DNA from 3 places in the Shewanella glacialimarina genome. Region 3 is predicted to be linked to each of the others. Evidence: predicted binding sites of a transcription regulator. Region 3 holds the regulator's gene; each other region holds the start of a gene.
What was found. The regulator LexA, encoded in region 3, represses DNA repair genes until DNA is damaged. The targets are predictions, from matches to a motif close to TACTGTATNNNNATACAGTA.
Positions count from the first base shown of each region.

Region 1: recN (DNA repair protein RecN) is a predicted target of LexA. The motif match lies at 1,848-1,867, and genes of this name have one in related genera.
Region 2: dinB (DNA polymerase IV) is a predicted target of LexA. The motif match lies at 2,223-2,242, and genes of this name have one in related genera.

Region 1 is NZ_CP041216.1:3,225,895-3,230,192, forward strand. It holds gene FJ709_RS14120 (YjaG family protein) at 1-594, shown strand, start outside; gene barA (two-component sensor histidine kinase BarA) at 1-8, shown strand, start outside; gene FJ709_RS14125 (AEC family transporter) at 801-1,769, shown strand; gene recN (DNA repair protein RecN) at 1,898-3,556, shown strand; gene FJ709_RS14135 (hypothetical protein) at 3,654-4,298, shown strand, end outside.
Region 2 is NZ_CP041216.1:3,385,541-3,389,838, reverse strand. It holds gene FJ709_RS14845 (glutamate synthase-related protein) at 1-754, opposite strand, end outside; gene FJ709_RS14840 (hypothetical protein) at 1,654-1,827, opposite strand; gene dinB (DNA polymerase IV) at 2,279-3,352, shown strand; gene FJ709_RS14830 (aminoacyl-histidine dipeptidase) at 3,427-4,298, opposite strand, start outside.
Region 3 is NZ_CP041216.1:4,213,779-4,218,076, reverse strand. It holds gene coxB (cytochrome c oxidase subunit II) at 1-313, opposite strand, end outside; gene FJ709_RS18435 (cell division inhibitor SulA) at 703-1,221, opposite strand; gene lexA (transcriptional repressor LexA) at 1,218-1,835, opposite strand; gene plsB (glycerol-3-phosphate 1-O-acyltransferase PlsB) at 2,086-4,298, shown strand, end outside.

The DNA.
Region 1 (4,298 bases), 990 kb from region 3:
ACTCATAAACCTGGATTTTTTCAACGTTTAAAAGCGTTATCTTTACCTCAAAAACAATTATTTGCGATCGCTTTATGCCAACGTATGCTACCTAATTACCAACTATTTTCTGAGGTATGCGAGTTCGGCCAACCAGCCGTCTTATCAACAGCTCTAGACTTACTATGGCAAAGTCAGTACGACAAGAAAAACAAATACAATGTAGATGTTCACTTACAAAAATTAGAAGAAAACACCCCTGACCCAAGCAATTTTGAAGCTTATGGTGTTTATCCTGCTATGGATGCTGTGGTAGCAATCTCAACCTTAATGAGTGCTATTGCGGATAAAATTGAAGATGACATTATCAATATCAGCAAACTTTCTTCCAGCACTGTGGCGAACTATATTGAAGCCCTTAGTGATGATGACTTAATGGATGAAGCATTAGATGATTATGTTTTTGCCCATCCTGTGATGCTAGAAGAAAAAGAGCTACAAAATATGCTATTAGATATTATTGAAGCGAACCCAGATATTCATCCAGACTTAGTTAAAGGCTTACGTAAAGATATTATCGAAGCTGGTGCATCTAATATTGGCATTAGCCTCTAGTACTAACCTAATATCACTAAAAAATATTCGAAAGCCTGATATTATTCAGGCTTTTATCGCACTATTATGAGTAAATTTAAGCTCGTCAGTAACATTAAACCTAAAATTGAATAAATAAACACGCGTTTAACTTTAGCCTAATTGCATCATCGTATTAAAACAAAGTAAAGTGGACTTATTATCATTTTGCTAAGGAATTGCGAGGGATGTCCAGTATTCTTACCCCGCTGATCGCTGTGTTTATTATTATGTTACTCGGCGGTATTGTTCAGAAATTAAGATTTCTACCAGCAGATACCAATCTTATCCTCAATCAATTTGTTTACTACATTGCCTTTCCAGCAATTTTATTGATTGTGCTCGCTGAAACGCGCATTGAAGATATTATTCAATGGGGATTTATTGGTGGATTTAGCTTGGCTATGATCATCACCTATGCACTCGTAATAGCCGTATCCTTATGGCGCAAACCTAAACAGCAAGCTATTGCAGCTATGCGAGCATTAAATGCCACCTTTGGCAATACAGCATTCATTGGTATTCCATTACTAAGCCTATTATTCCCAGGTAACAAAATCGCATTAGTCGCGGCAGCTATAGCCAGCTTACTGTCGGTGTTCATGTTTGCCTTTGCATTAGTCTCTATCGAACTTGCCAGCCGTGACAAACAGTCAGCGGATCATGCTATCGTCATTATGGCGAATGCATTATATAAAAATCCGATAGTGCTAGGCAGCATGATAGGTATCAGCTTATCGGCATTGCATATCACCTTACCTGAAAGCCTATCATTGGTGCTGCACCAAATAGGTAGTACCTCTAGCCCTTGTGCACTATTTGCCATAGGAATGGTACTTGCTAAAGCGTTTCAGCATCAATCTTTGGCAAAGATGTTCAGCCTTAGCCTAATTACAGAAATAAGTTTCATCAACTTACTCAAATTAATTATTCAGCCCTTTATTGCCTTCGGATTACTCAAACTCTTTAGCGTAGAGCATGAACTACTGACAATGGGAGTGCTGTTAGCAGCCTTGCCAACGGCAGCAAGTGTCTATTTATTGGCTGATCGATACCAAATAAATGCTAATAGCAGCGCACAAGGTATTCTATATGGCACATTAATTACCTTTGTTAGCTTACCTATAATAGAAACACTATTAAAATCTTATGGTTAATTAACACACTCACATAGTCTAACAAACAAGCAAAGATAATTTTCTGGCTACTACTTTACTGTATAAAAAATCAGTATATACTGTTTATCAATACAGTGGTTTGATAGTTTCATTGACAGGAATTCATTATGCTTTGCCAACTCAGCATCAACAATTTTGCTATTGTACGTTTTTTAGAATTAGATTTTAAAGCCGGTATGACCACCATAACGGGTGAGACAGGTGCGGGTAAATCTATTGCTATTGATGCGCTTGGTTTATGTCTAGGTAACCGCAGTGATGCCAATACGGTGAGGCCTGGAGCCAATAAAACCGAAGTCAGTGCCCGCTTCACATTACATGATGTGCCACAAGCTAAGCGCTGGTTAGAAGATAATGACCTAGATAATGAAGATGACTGCATTTTACGCCGCACCATTAACAGTGATGGGCGCTCGCGCGCATATATTAATGGTAACCCAGTGCCTGTCGCCCAACTTAAAGGTATTGGCCAATTACTGATTGGTATTCATGGTCAGCATGCTCACCACGCAATGCTAAAAAGTGAGCATCAACTTACGCTGCTAGACAGCTATGCCAACCATAAGCTGTTAATTGACACTGTACATGCCAGTTATCAACGTAATAAGCAGATCGAAAATGAGCTTAAAATGCTTGAACATGCGCAACATGAGCGTATATCCCGTAAACAGTTACTCCAATATCAAGTCGAAGAGTTAGATGAGTTTAATTTAGCTGACGGTGAGTTTGTTGAAATAGAACAAGAACATAAGCGCCTTGCTAATGGCACAGAACTGATTGAAACCTGTCAGGCCAGTTTAGATCTACTAACTGAAGGTGAAGAATTCAACATAGAATCACTGCTAAATAAAGTGATTCATTTAGCAGATAATTTACAAAGCGTGGATGAAAAGTTATCCCCTGTAGCCAGTATGCTTAATGAAGCATTAATTCAGATACAAGAAAGCACAGTTGAAATAGAAGACTACCTTAGCCGTTTAGAATTAGATCCTGAACACTTTACCTATTTAGATAGGCGTTTAACCACTGCAATGCAACTTTCACGTAAGCATCATGTCAGTGCAGAAGACTTATCAGCCCATCATGCACAGCTTAAAGCTGAACTGGTTGGGTTGTCTGATGATGAAACTAAATTAGATGAGATTAAACAGGCTTTAGCTTTCAGCCGTGAGGCCTATTTAACCCATGCCCAAAAACTCAGCCAAAGCCGGGCTCGCTATGCTAAAGAGTTAGATAAATTAGTCACTCGTTCAATCCATGAATTAAACATGCCAAAAGGCCAATTTAATATTTCGGTAAACTTTAATCCTGAGATGAGTAATAGTTTGGGTTGTGACCAAGTGGAGTTTTTAGTTAGCACCAACCCAGGACAGCCATTACAACCCATTGCTAAAGTAGCTTCTGGTGGTGAGCTATCGCGCATAGGCTTAGGCATACAAGTTATTACCGCTAAAAAAGTTTCTACGCCCACATTGATATTTGACGAAGTCGATGTGGGTATTTCAGGACCAACGGCGGCAGTTGTTGGCAGAATGCTAAGAAGCCTAGGGGATTCAACTCAAGTTTTTTGTGTTACCCATTTACCGCAAGTGGCTGGTAATGGCCATCAACATATGTTCGTCAACAAGTTCAACAAAGGTGGACAAACTGAAACGACAATGCAGATTTTAGATAAAGAGCAGCGAATAAACGAATTAGCCCGTTTATTAGGTGGCGATATTATCACTGAAAACACCCTAGCGAATGCCAGAGAGCTATTGCAATAAAGAGGGAAATACCACTAATATGGTCTTCCCTTAAATTCACTGTAATGATCAACGCAATAGGCACTGAATTAAAAGTATAATAAAATCAAGGGCAATAATGCTTAAGTCGATACTTAAAATAGCCATTTATAGTGTAGCTTCAATGACATTTTTGCTGGCTCTTATCTTTGCTGTTTTAGTTTATATTAATATTGAAGACCGCTACTTATCGGTGAATACTCAACAACTAGAAAAGTGGGCTCAACTTGAAACGGTTAATGAAAGTCAGAACGCTTTTGTATTAGCGCAGCAGATAGTAGGTACACAGCAAGCCCCTTCAATCCTTCCTTTGTCAGATGTGCAGCACTTATTGCTGCAACAATATCAACAAACCTGCCATAAAGAATTAATTGAAAATTGTCATAATTTTATAGCGGGTAACTTAGTAGATATTAAGTTTATGCTGACAAGTTATGTTGATTTAATTAATCAATATCAACAGATTATTACGTTGCCTTTGTGGCATGAAAGTCTAGATAACTCAGCAGATAGACCACAAATTAATTTCACTAACTTATCTAATATTCAGATGCTTGCTGAGCTAAATGCTTTATTGAGTTCACGCACTGGCAGCCCTAGTTTTATTAATGACTTTATTGATGCTGATTATCGATTTTGGAACAATATTTTTCATTCATCAAGCGACCTTGCAACCTTCTCTTTAGCGGGCAGTAAAATGCAAAAAAACCTAGCCTGGGGAGTG
Region 2 (4,298 bases), 830 kb from region 3:
TTTTGAGTTTTGACTCGTCATACCCAAACCCCGCACTTGCCAGCTCGTAAAAATATTTTGAGTTCGCGGCCTGCTCTTCAGGTAACATCCCACCTTCTCCTGAGCAAATACCTGTTCCCGCAAGTTCGGCTCCTGTTGCTAAAGCAATTTTTGCTTCTTCAGATAGAGCCCCAAAACTCATATCAGATACAAACAGTGGGATATTGAGCTTAAGCGGCCTTTTGGCCATAGGACCTATGACTAGTTCAGTATTTACAGCCACATTTTCCATAAGCGGTTTGTTTGCCATCTGTGCAACCATGATCTGTAGATCATCCCAGTGTGGTAGTTGATAACGTGGCACCCCCATGGATGTCATGGGACCATGATGTCCCATCTTCGATAAACCTTCTCGTGCCAATTGATGAATAAATTCTACAGTGGGCTCTTCCTTGGTTGCGATAACGTTAGGAATATTACTTACATTAGTCACTTGAATTTGAACCCCCGGTCCTTCTTTGCCAACCTGCTCTTTATCAAATTGTTTATGACTGCCATCACAAAAAGGGCTATTGGTGGTATGTTTACATTGGCATAAATAGGCATCTCCGCTTTCTTGGGCGGTAAAGGGTTTGGGTGTAAAGTCAGTTCCGGCATGAGAGCCGTCGCAAAAAGGCTGGTTATTGGAACGCCCACAGGCACAGAAATAATATTCTTCCCCCTTATTAAGACTCACTTTTTTGGGTGCTATAGCTGCAATTATAGGGTTAGTCATTGTTGCTTCCTTTTACTAGTTGTTGTTTATATCTAGTTGATTCTAATTTTACTTATCAAGGGTTGTTTTCTTTAACGTGCGGTCTCACTAAAAAAAATGATGATTCATGTTCGATAAACCAATGTTTGTAATAGATAAAACATTAGCTAGCTGAAAAATAGTGTTGTAAGTCTGGGGATCCACTTTGCTACCGAAGTATATTCTTGTGCCATATTCTTAATAGTCATCAGCTCTAATTCCTTTAACGAGAACAAGGTAATTATTAAAGGATCCCTACATGGCTTATAGACTCTTATCTCGTGTTCATCTGATTATTGTTGGGTGGGCATTTTGTTCTTTAAGCATGATGATGACAGCAATACGATAAAGCTCATTATGTTCGATGTTTTCATATAACCACTTACAGCTATAAACCATTTTAATGAGATAAACTTCAGTGCTATTCCGCGCATTTTCAGCCATGACTTCTCAGCTATCAAAAGAAATATTGTTGCCCTTAACGCTAGGCAAACTCGCAGGAAAGCCCTTTTTCAGATATAACCCTGTTAACCAAATCCAATAAAACGACCAAAGTTTGCTATAAGTTGTTGATGATTTTATATCCGTATCAAAACGTAATTCAGGTCTTCAAGAGCTTGACAAGCAGTAACAGCATGTAAGGTCGTCAGTGCCGGTTCAGCTAGATATAAACGAATAGCCATTTGTGAAATTTCAACTATTTTATTTATTAGGTTTTGCTCATTAGTCACAAAACCATGACTAAAGGTTAGTTGATGAATAGTGCTGTCGCCGCAGAGCTGCTCAAATATATGTAAACTACCGCTAGGGGTTGAAAGCCCAACGTTACCTTACGGATGTGCTTATTTATATCAACCCACATTGATGAAGCCTTAATATTTTTACAAGGCAGGCTCAAGGGTATCTGACAGTAAAGGCTCTGCAGTATCAGACAATGAAAGCTCAGGGTAATTATGGTAACGAATAGCAGAATAAGCTAAAGCATTAGCAATTAATTTATTGTCACCATGGATAACTGCGAAACTGAGTTGTATTAGAGGATAAAATAAGCCCATAGGTAAGCCCAGTTTTATCTGTTTAAGTGCCTCTGTGACTAATTTTGTGCCCCAGACATGACTATTTTTTGGATAAACACTCGGCGAATTTCTAGTAATCGACAGGTTTGCCCCAAGTAGTCTTTGCAGTCGGCCACCATTATTTATACATGACGCTAAACTCTCAAATTAAGTGAAATTTTTTAGTGCGTATATAATGCAGGCTGTTTGGCGCGTGGCATATACTAGATTTTGATTTGTTAATTATTTAAGTATTGGATAGAACAGTGAGCTAAGTTTGAGGAAAAAGTTTGCGTTAGTGGGTGCTAGATTGCCATTAAGTACCTTATATTCTCCTTCATTGGCCTTAATATAAGTGGAATATGTGATGTTTCTAAGTTAGTAGATATATTGAATACTGTTTTTATATACAGTATCATGAGTTATCTTCCCAATACCGATGGCGTAAGTAATGCGCAAAATTATTCATGTTGACATGGACTGCTATTTTGCCGCCGTTGAGATGCGTGATTTTCCTGAATTGCGCGATAAAGCTATTGCTGTGGGTGGACGTAGTGATCGCCGTGGCGTCATCAGTACCTGTAACTATGCTGCACGTAAGTTTGGTGTGCGCTCAGCTATGTCGAGCTATCAAGCGTTAAAGCTGTGCCCTCATTTAGTCTTGGTGCCAGGGCGGATGCAGGTTTATAAAGATGTTTCACAACAAATAAGGCAGATATTTAACCGCTACAGTGATGTGATTGAGCCACTGTCATTAGATGAGGCCTTCCTCGATGTCAGTGACTGTCAGCAATACCACGGCAGCGCGACCTTAATTGCCCAGGCTATTCGCCGAGATATCGAGTTAGAAACCGGATTAACAGCATCAGCGGGCGTCGCGCCGATTAAGTTTTTAGCCAAAATTGCCTCAGATTTAAATAAACCTAATGGTCAATATGTGATTACCCCCGATGAAATTCCTGAATTTGTACGCACCCTACCGTTAAAGAAAATTCCGGGCGTTGGCAAAGTCACAGCGCAAAAATTGTCGGTATTAGGGTTAGAAACCTGTGCCGATGTGCAGCTGTATCCTAAGGCAAAGTTACTGGAAAGTTTTGGTAAGTTTGGCGCAGTGTTAATTGAACGATCAAATGGCATCGATCCAAGGCCTATCAGCAATAACCGAGTGCGTAAATCTGTGGGCGTTGAAACAACATTAGCCCAGGATATTTTTACCTTAGCTCAATGCCACCAAGTATTACCGCAACTTATTCAAGAGCTTGATAGTCGGGTGAGCCGCAGCGCAAAAGATCGATTAATCAATAAGCAAGTGGTGAAGATCAAATTCAACGATTTTAAACAAACCACCATCGAGCAACGCAGCGATGAAATATCGGTAAAGCTGTTTTATGAATTGTTACAACAAGCACTGACCAGAAGTAATGAACGGGGTATTAGATTAATTGGGGTGAGTGTTGGGTTGGCGGAAACAGGTGAAAAAAAACTGCAAACTGAGTCGGTTGCCCAACTCGATTTACAGTTTTAAGTTTCCATGCTGAATGGCTTAAAGCCTTAAAGCCTTAAAGCCTTGCCTTACATCGCATTAAGCCTAGCCTTACATTAAGCTTTAGCTGGAATACGTTCTAATACGGCTAATAATAACTGCCAGTATTGGCCTACGGTTTCAATGTTAACCATTTCATCCGGACTGTGCGGATAACGAATGGTGGGGCCAATAGATACCATGTCCATAGTTGGGTAGGGCTCTTTAAATAAACCACACTCAAGACCTGCATGGATAACCATAATGGTTGGGTCTTTTTGGTAAATGTCATTGTAGGTGTCACGCACAATGGCCATAACCGGTGAGCTGTTATCCGGCTTCCAACCAGGGTAAGCGCCGCTAAACTCAATACTGGCTCCGGCAAGATTGGTCAGTGCATTTAACATGCCTTGCACTTCATCACGGCCTGAGTCGATAAGCGAGCGAATTAAACATAAAATTTCAATGCTTTCTTGTTCAGTGCTAATGACACCCACATTTAATGAGGTTTCAGTTACACCAGCTACTTCATCACTCATACGTATTACCCCATTCGGGCAGGCATGTAGTAAGTCAATTAAGCTGTTTTGCGCATCTTCGCCCATGACTTTACTTGGTGCATCAATGGCTTCTAAGGTTAACAACATGCTTGGGTCGGCAATCGCTAACTCTTCACGTACCACAGCCTGAAATGCGCTAATAGCCGTTTTTAACCCATCAACATTTTCAGCAGGTAACATAAAGCTGATATTCGCTTCACGCGGAATCGCATTACGTAATGAACCACCGGTAAAATCAACGAGTTCTAGGGCTAATTCATCACTGTATTTAAACAAAAAACGAGCCAGTAGTTTATTGGCATTACCACGACCAAGATGAATATTTACCCCAGAGTGACCGCCTTTAATGCCTGACAAGGTCAGCTTAAACGATTGATTGCTCAGCTCAG
Region 3 (4,298 bases):
TTTTAGTGGCTGGAATGGCCATACCAATTAAAATAACGAATGGGATCACGGTCCAAGCAATTTCTACTTTGGTACTTTCATGAAAATTTGCCGCGACCGCGCCTTTGGATTTACGATGATAGATCATTGAATAAATCATGATCCCAAACACCACAACACCAATAGCACAGCAAATATAAAGAATGATCATATGGAGGTCATAAACCTGGCCACTGATATTCGTTACACCCTTTGTCATGTTGAGGGGCATTTCGTTTGCCCCAAGTGGAGGTGCCATTAACACCGCCATTACACAATACAACCATTGCTTCACAAGACTTCTCCTCTGCCAATTGCGAATAGCAACTACAAAGAAGAGTCACACAGTAAGTCTCTGCTCTATGTAAACTCTTCGGTTCCCAAAAAAGCTTGATGACCTCAAAGTACCTTGGTGGTTGTAAGCGTGTAAGGCTTACGGATTTATATTTATGTGCACCACGCTGATACCTACAACTGAACCTATCAATTCTGATTTGACGCTTTTATCTGTCAGATAAAATCTAGACTGTAGCGTTTCAATTAGGTTAAAAATGTTTCAACCCTGTTAAACACATTACTTGTAGATTAAACATTGATCAAGATCACTTTTATAGCTAATTAGCTGAAAGTTTGCATAAAAAAGCCCTGTACATAGACAGGGCTCAGTAAACACGGCGTTTAGTACTAATGAAATGAAGTGAAATTAATTGTTTTAACAGCATTATTTTGATTTGAAATAATTGCTTTGGTTGCCAAATTAGTGCCTAAGTGAGTGCTTACATCCTCAATTACTACACCTAATGCGCGGGCACTTTTGGCCACTAACTCTAATCGGCGGCTATCGCGTGCATCTAATGGTTGAGTCCATGAAATTACCGCACTGGATGTGCCACTGGTTAATGCTTTTTCCATCGCCCAAAGTGTTTCAATTTCATCCTTTGCATGTACTAACAATACGCGGTCCATTCTTACCCCGGCACTAGCTAACATCTGTTTGTAATTGATATTGGCGGGGTTAATTAGCACAATCCATCGACCTTGCTGGCTTAGTAGTGCCAACTGGCTAGCATATTGACCGAGTTCCACTTTACCATTGGTTTCGGTTTGGAGTGTGGTGATAGGCTGCGCTAAATTAATATCTGCAGTTGGTATATCTACCCATAAACCAGGATGACGCGGGGATGTACCCATTAGTTTGTTCATAACCATTCTCCATTACGAATTACACCAACTGCAAGCCCTTCAATAGTCAGGCTTTGGTAACTTAAGTCTACTTCTATAGGTGCATACGCTTCATTTTCAGCGTGCAAATATACGACATTGCCTTTTTTCTCAAAACGTTTCACTGTCACGTCATCTTCAACACGAGCAACAACTACCTGGCCATTTCTGGCTTGCTGTATTTTATGTACGGCGAGTAAATCACCCTCTAGAATACCGATGTTTTTCATGCTGTCACCACGCACTCTTAATAAGAAGTTTGCGGCGGGTTTAAACATATTGGGGTCAACTTGATAATATTGTTCAACATGCTCTTGCGCTAAAATAGGTTCACCTGCGGCGACTTGTCCAATTAAAGGTAAACCTGTTTCTTCGGGTTCATCTTCTTGGGTTAATCGTATTCCACGGGATGTGCCGGGCATGATTTCAATAAACCCTTTCTTAGCCAAGGCTTTTAAATGCTCTTCTGCAGCATTTGCGCTTTTGAAACCTAGGCGTGTGGCGATTTCTGCACGAGTAGGCGGCATACCAGTTTCAGAGATATTGTTTTTAATAAGCTCTAAAATTTCAGCTTGGCGTGGTGTTAAGGGTCTCATGTTGTTTCCTGTCTTTCTATACAGTAACTGTCATTATATACAGTGTTTTGGTTTGCGCAAGTATTCACCAATTATTTTTTAATTTTATTATCTTAAATAGTTTTTTTATTATATGTATCAATTGCATGCTTTAATTTATTTGTTATTGAATTTAAAAGCTTTGCTTGATGTGTACAGCATATAGTGAAAGGTAACCAGTTTCTGGTATCCTATGTGCCCATATTAAAAGGGCTTTATTGCGAATATTATTATGTCAAAACCAGATTCAATCATGCTTAGACTGCTGCGTAGGGTGCAAAAGCTGATGGTGCAAACGATAGTTGTGCCACATGACCCATTTGCAGATCTAAACTTCGATCCAGACAAGCCCATTGTTTATGTCATGAAGACAGAGTCGATAAGTGACACTGCAGCATTAAGCGAAATGACCCAAGGTTTAGGCTTACCAAGTCCTTATGCGCCATTACAACTTGATGGTATGAAAGTGCCACGAGTTGTTTGTTTAGAGGGGCGAAAGCCTATTATTGGTAAGCGTGAGGGTGGTGAGAAGTTTTTAAACTGTTTTACCAGTTTATTAGCGCTCCACCGTCAGCAGCCTGAATTAGATATTCAACTTGTGCCAGTAAGTCTTTACTGGGGCCGTACTCCAGGCAAAGAAGATGACACGATGAAAGCTGCTGTGCTTGAACGTGAGAATCCAACCTGGTTACGTAAATGGTTAATGATTCTATTTCTAGGTCGCCATAGTTTTGTGCAGTTCTCTAACGCAATGTCATTACGCTATTTAGCCGATGAACATGGTACTGATGAGGCGATTGCTCATAAGTTAATTCGGGTGGCTCGGGTACATTTTCGCCGTCAACGTAAAGTAATGACTGGACCACAACTGCCTAACCGTCAAGCTCTGTTTGCTTCGTTATTAAAGTCTGAATCGATCAATAAGGCCATTGAAGAAGAAGCGACAAATAAGAAGATTTCCAAAGAAAAAGCGCGTGAAACTGCGATTGAGTATCTGGACGAAATCGCGGCCGACTATTCAGACAGTTTAGTACGAATTGCCGAGCGTTTTCTCACCTGGTTATGGAATAAGCTATACAGTGGTATTAACATCAAAGGCGCTGAGCAAGTGCGTCAACTGCATCATGACGGTCATGAAATTGTATATGTGCCTTGTCATCGCAGTCACATGGACTATTTACTGCTGTCTTATATTTTGTATTACCAAGGTATGGTGCCGCCGCACATTGCCGCCGGTATCAACTTAAACTTCTGGCCTGCAGGCCCAATGTTCCGTCGTGGTGGTGCATTTTTCATTCGCCGTAGTTTTAATGGCAACAAACTGTATACCGCAATTTTTCGTGAGTATTTAGATCAACTGTTTGCTAAGGGCTACGCTGTTGAATACTTTACCGAAGGCGGCCGTTCACGTACTGGCAGATTGCTTGCGCCTAAAACCGGTATGTTAGCCATGACAATTAATAGTGTACTGCGTGGTATTGAACGTCCAGTGACGTTAGTGCCTGTTTATCTTGGTTATGACCATGTGATGGAAGTGGCTACTTACCATAAAGAATTAAGTGGTAAGAAAAAAGAGAAGGAATCACTTTGGCAGGTATTTGGTGCTATTCGTAAGCTGGGTAATTTTGGCCAGGGTTACGTAAACTTTGGCGAGCCAATCAATTTACAAAACTTTTTGAAACAGCAATCTCCCGATTGGCGTGAAGAAATTGCCAAAGATCCTGACCAGAAACCATCATGGGTTACGCCAGCAGTTAATCTTCTAGCCAATCAAGTGATGACCAACATAAATGGTGCCGCTGCAGCAAGTTCAGTCACGTTAACCAGTTTAGTATTACTGGCCTCAGAGCAAAATGCGTTAGAACGTCATCAGCTTGAGCGTCAGCTAAATTTCTATTTAAAACTGTTAAAGCAAGCTCCTTATTCCGACTATGCATCGGTTGCAGAAGGTGATGGTCCATCCATTGTTAAGCATTGCTTATCACTCAATAAATTTACCTTAGAAAAAGACCCTCTCGGGGACATTGTCGCAATTGACCCTAACCATGCTATTACCTTGAGTTATTATCGTAATAATATTATTCATATCATGATTATTCCTTCATTAATTGCCAGTTGTTTAGTGCGCTATGAAGAGTGTAACCGTGAACAAATTCTGGCAGTGGTTGAGGACTTTTACCCGCTGATGAAAGCAGAATTATTTATGGGTATTGCTGATCTTCCCGCTTATGTTGATTTAGTGCTTGATCAAATGGTTGAGGAGAATTTAATTAGTGGTGATAAACGTTGTGTTGTTGTCCAAGCGAATATCACCCAGTTAGAGCTATTAGCTGAAACCGTCAGTGAAACATTACAGCGTTATGCCATTATCTTTAATTTGCTAGGTATCAAACCTGAATTAGAGCGTGCTGAACTTGAACGAGACAGCCATTTATTGGCCCAAAG